2 regions of the Idiomarina sp. ST20R2A10 genome follow, and region 2 is predicted to be linked to the other one. Evidence: riboswitches for the same ligand, from Rfam matches in the RefSeq annotation. Region 2 holds a riboswitch; the other holds the start of a gene.
The links. Region 2 has a riboswitch for thiamine pyrophosphate ahead of thiC (phosphomethylpyrimidine synthase ThiC). Riboswitches for the same ligand answer to the same signal wherever they lie in the genome.
Positions count from the first base shown of each region.

Region 1 (2,373 bases), on a different contig from region 2:
AGGTAACTGTCGTCAGACGCCTGATAGCGGACACTGAAATTACCACCCACCATGGTGTCTTCAGGTTCAGCGGTAATACCGCGACTGTCGAGGTAGTCATTGTCGTAACGTTCTACCCGCAAGCCAGTTATAGTACTAACCCGGTCACTCCAATGCTGAGTTAGCTCACCATAAATAGCAACGTGATTGCTATCATAGTCGCTGTTGAAAATGCTTGGCTGGCCTAAGTCCCAGTTAAAATAGTCACGTGTCAGCTGAACCGATTTGTCGTAATAGTACAAACCTAAAACCCATTCGCTATCAATACCAAACAGGCTTTCGGGCTCGTCGGATACCCAGCGAACTTCGGCGGTTTTGTCGTCACGGTCGCGGAAGTACGCGTCAAAAGCTGAGTATTCCCAGCCCGGAGCGATACCTTCATAGGTCCAGTCTTCGTCGTAAGCGTAGCCGGTGTCTGCATCCAGGTAGTTAACAGACATTTCCAGACGGCTGTTGTCAAAACCCAGGTAACTGAGCTGCAAGCGCAATGCCTGACTTTCTAAGCGGTCAAAACCCGGTTCATCGGACAAAGTTTCGCGGGTGTTGTCGAGACTAAACGCATCGTAGCCATTGTCGACATCGTTATAGTGCAGAACCGTTTGCAGCAACCAGTCTTTACTGAGCTCTGTATCCAGCTTGAAGCGCGCAGTGAGTTCGTCGCGCTGTTCCGTGTCATCACGCTCAAGATAGGTATTTTCAATGTAACCGTCTTGCTGAAACTGGCTGACCGAGAAGCGGGCGTTACCTAACAGCCCTAGGTTTCCGCCCATAGCAAGGCCGCCCATGGCTTCGGAATAGTTGCCTGCTGATAGCTGAAACTGGCCGTTAAAGTCGCTGCTCGGTGCGGTGCTGTCCAGCAACAATAAACCGGCCATAGCGTTCACGCCAAAACGTCCGCTTTGCGGACCGCGAAACACTTCCACGTGATCAATATCGAAAAGCGATGCGGCACTGCCTAATCCGCTGTAATCAATACCATCAATTATCAAACCGACCGAGGGCGTTACAGGATCAACAAACTGAGAGCGCTCGCCAATACCACGAATTTGAATAAACCGAGCCGTGGAAGTACCACCCGAGAAATTCACGTTGGCCAAACTGTTCAGAGTGTCTTGTAAATGCTGTGAGTGACGCTGTTGCATCGCATCTTTATCAATAATAGAAACGCTGCTGGTGGTTTCATTTAAGGTGCGGCGGTGAAAGTCACCACTCACTTCAATAATTTCAATGTCTTTTGTATCTTGTGTGTCCTCTGCTGCAAAGGCAAAAGCGGGAACACTGGATAACGCAGCGGCAATGCTGGCTGCTAAGTATGAATTGATTATTTTCATGGATCATTTCCTCAAAACAAAGTCAGAAACGATCCGGTAAGGCTGTATTAGACGGGTTTTCTACCATCCCTACGCCAGTATTAACCGGATCAGGTTTTAAGGGTTCGCTAATGCATCTCAGCCGTTGCCGGCACCCCTTGGTAAAGCGGCGTCAGTATAACGCAGCTTGTTAGTTAAACAAATTTACTTTCAGTGCAATTAAATAAAGGACAGAGCGTCGCCGTAAAGGTTTTCTAACGGTACGTCTTTAGCGACAAAGTCGTCGCGAATAACGCGTATCATTTCAAAACGGCCAGCCATGTAAATTTCACACTCAGGCAGACTTTGCTCACGGGCCATAACCGCGTGGTGCACTAAACCAATAGAATAAGCCCAGTTGTTATCCGCGTCTTCGACCACCGGGTGATAATCAAAGTGCTCGTACTGGCTTGCTAAGCGTTCCAGTTCGTCATGCAAATACAGGTCGCTTAAGCTTTTTGCACCCCAGTAAAGTGTCAGAGGCCGCTCTGGCGACACACGTAAATGTTGCTGCAAAATAGAATAGGTATACGAGAAACCGGTGCCACCAGCAATTAACACTGCCGGCTTAGTGTTTTCCTGACGGTAAAACGCAATACCGTCCGGCGCATCAATTTCTAGTTCCCCATCGTCACGCACTTTATCCAACACTTCCATGGCATAGCTGTTGTCCGGCGTAGCGCCAACATGAAGTAACCACTCACTTTTATTGGACGGGCACGACGCAATACTGAAAGGCCGCTTATCGCGTTCGCCCATCACCACCATAAGGTACTGGCCTGCTTTAAACTCAACCGCCTGCGGCAATTGTAAACGCACTTCCCACACAGCATCCGCCAACTGGCGCGAAATTTTAGCTTTACAGGTCATTTGTTGACTCATTCACGACTCCATAATATTCAGTTCGTCCCACAGCTCGTCAACACGCTGTTTTACCTCATCGCTCATGACGATTGGTTCGCCCCACTCACGGTCGGTTTCACCC
Region 1 is NZ_JBNIEY010000004.1:145,606-147,978, reverse strand. It holds gene ACP7H9_RS08105 (TonB-dependent receptor) at 1-1,370, opposite strand, end outside; TPP riboswitch at 1,420-1,518, opposite strand; gene fre (NAD(P)H-flavin reductase) at 1,569-2,270, opposite strand; gene ubiD (4-hydroxy-3-polyprenylbenzoate decarboxylase) at 2,271-2,373, opposite strand, start outside.
Region 1: it holds a riboswitch for thiamine pyrophosphate, as region 2 does, so the genes downstream of both, ACP7H9_RS08105 (TonB-dependent receptor) here and thiC (phosphomethylpyrimidine synthase ThiC) in region 2, are expected to answer to the same signal.

Region 2 (2,373 bases):
CCCCTGTTTTACATCTTCCTTGTTAGGCAAGCCTAAGTGTTCCTTCGGGGTAACATAGCAGAGCATGGCGCAGCCAAATGCTCCAATCATGGCAGCACCAATACCTGAGGTAATGTGGTCGTAACCGGGGGCTATATCGGTGGTTAGCGGCCCTAAGGTGTAGAACGGCGCGCCGTGACAGTGCTTTAACTGCTCATCCATGTTTTCCTGAATTTTATGCATGGGCACATGGCCGGGGCCTTCTATCATCACCTGTACATCGTACTCCCAGGCAATTTGAGTCAGCTCGCCTAGTACCCGAAGTTCTGCGAACTGAGCTTCATCGTTGGCGTCGGCAATGGAACCGGGGCGCAGGCCGTCACCTAAAGACAGCGACACATCATATTTCGCACAAATTTTGCAGATATCGCGGAAGTGCTGATAAAGAAAACTTTCTTGCTGGTGCGCCATGCACCATTTCGCCATTATCGAACCGCCACGGGAGACTATGCCGGTAACTCGCTTTGCAGTCAGTTTAATGAAGTCGTGCAGTACGCCGGCGTGAATCGTAAAATAGTCCACACCTTGCTCAGCCTGTTCCAGCAGTACGTCTTTAAATACTGGCCAGCTCAGATCCTCAGCAACGCCATTGACCCGTTCTAAAGCCTGATAAATAGGCACAGTACCAATAGGCACTGGACTGTTGCGTAAGATCCATTCCCGGGTTTGGTGAATATTACGGCCGGTAGATAAGTCCATCACGGTATCAGCGCCCCAGCGAGTTGCCCAAACCAGCTTTTCGACTTCTTCTTCAATAGACGAACTGACCGATGAGTTTCCAATGTTGGCATTCACTTTAACCAAAAAGTTGCGGCCAATAATCATTGGTTCTGATTCGGGGTGGTGGGTATTAACGGGAATAATCGCGCGTCCACTGGCGACTTCGTCGCGCACAAATTCCGACGTTATGGGGTTTTCAAGGTGCTCCCGCCCCATATTCTCGCGCAGTGCAATGAACTCCATCTCGGGCGTAACGATGCCGCGCCGGGCGTAGGCCAGTTGAGTAATACCGTGATTGTCTTCTTGGTTCTTGCTGTGGCGTTGCTGAATCCAGTTCTCACGAACCTTTTTCAAACCCACTTTTACGTCAATTGCAGCTTCCGGGTCACCGTAGACGCTGGACGTATCATACACGTCCACCGGCTCGTTCGGTGGTAACTTCACGCCCGGTGTGGGCTGGTGCAGGGTTTCGCTAAGGTGAATGCGACGAAAGGGTACCTGGATATCGTTGTTACCGGACAGAAATTCACGGCTGGAATTAGGGTAATAATGCCCGGATAGCGATGATAAAAAAGATTCAGCCTGTTGGCGGTTTAAACGGTTATTCGATGGTGCAGTTGACATAGCATTCTCTCATTTTGTTGATGTTAGAGATGCTTGTCAGGAGTGTTGAAAGGAACATCAGCGCAGAAACAACGGTCGTGTCATGCTGATGCTCTCTTGTTCCCTTCGCAGGTATTAGCCTGATCAGGTTCAACGGATCCCGCAATTGCGGTCTCAGCCGGTAACTTCATTAAGAAAGCTACCGGCACTCCGACAAGATTCCTTTTTAGTGGAACAAAATCTTAGAGCGAATGCAACCGCTGTTAATCGTTAACCAGTTTAGCGACAACGTTAGCTGGCTTCTCCATTGGCTGGCTTAGGCCTTCTATGCGTTCAACAATAAGCCCTTGTTTATCGAGAATAGTGATCAAATTGCTGTGATCAAAATCACCGTCCGGACGCTGTCGATACCTCACGCCAAGTACTGTAGCTAAGGTTCTGATATCCTGCTCCGAACCGTTCAGAAACAGCCAGTTGTCGTTGTTAAGTTGATACTGCTTAACATAGTCAGCGAGTGCCTCGGGTGTATCGCGATCGGTGTCAAAACTCACCATAACGAGCTTAACTTGCTGTTTAGTGTCTTCGTCCAGCTTGCTGTATAAGCGTTTTACGTCATGAACCAACACTGGGCAGGCGGTGGTGCAACTGCCATAAATCATGGAAAGAATAACGGGATGACCTTCAAGTTCTGAAAGCTTGAGTTGGCTATTCTTATGCGTGTTCCAGGTAGCATCTATCTGGTATACCGACTCGGAGTGAGAGACCTCTGCTGCGTTCATTGCCGTATGATTGCTGTGGTCGTTAGCTGTCTGATTCTTGTGCATATTGTGATGCGAGTGATCCTGCGCAAAAGACTGGACAACAAAGATCAAAGAGGCCAGGGCTGTCAATTTTAGCAATTTATTCATGGTCGTTCTCCAGGTCGTATGCGCAACGAAAACCCATAGTGCTGGTCGCACTTTGCGGGGCGTAATCACTGCGTGACTGATAACGGAAAAATGTGGCGTAATT
Region 2 is NZ_JBNIEY010000001.1:511,254-513,626, reverse strand. It holds gene thiC (phosphomethylpyrimidine synthase ThiC) at 1-1,383, opposite strand, end outside; TPP riboswitch at 1,467-1,585, opposite strand; gene ACP7H9_RS02500 (SCO family protein) at 1,626-2,270, opposite strand; gene ACP7H9_RS02495 (formylglycine-generating enzyme family protein) at 2,263-2,373, opposite strand, start outside.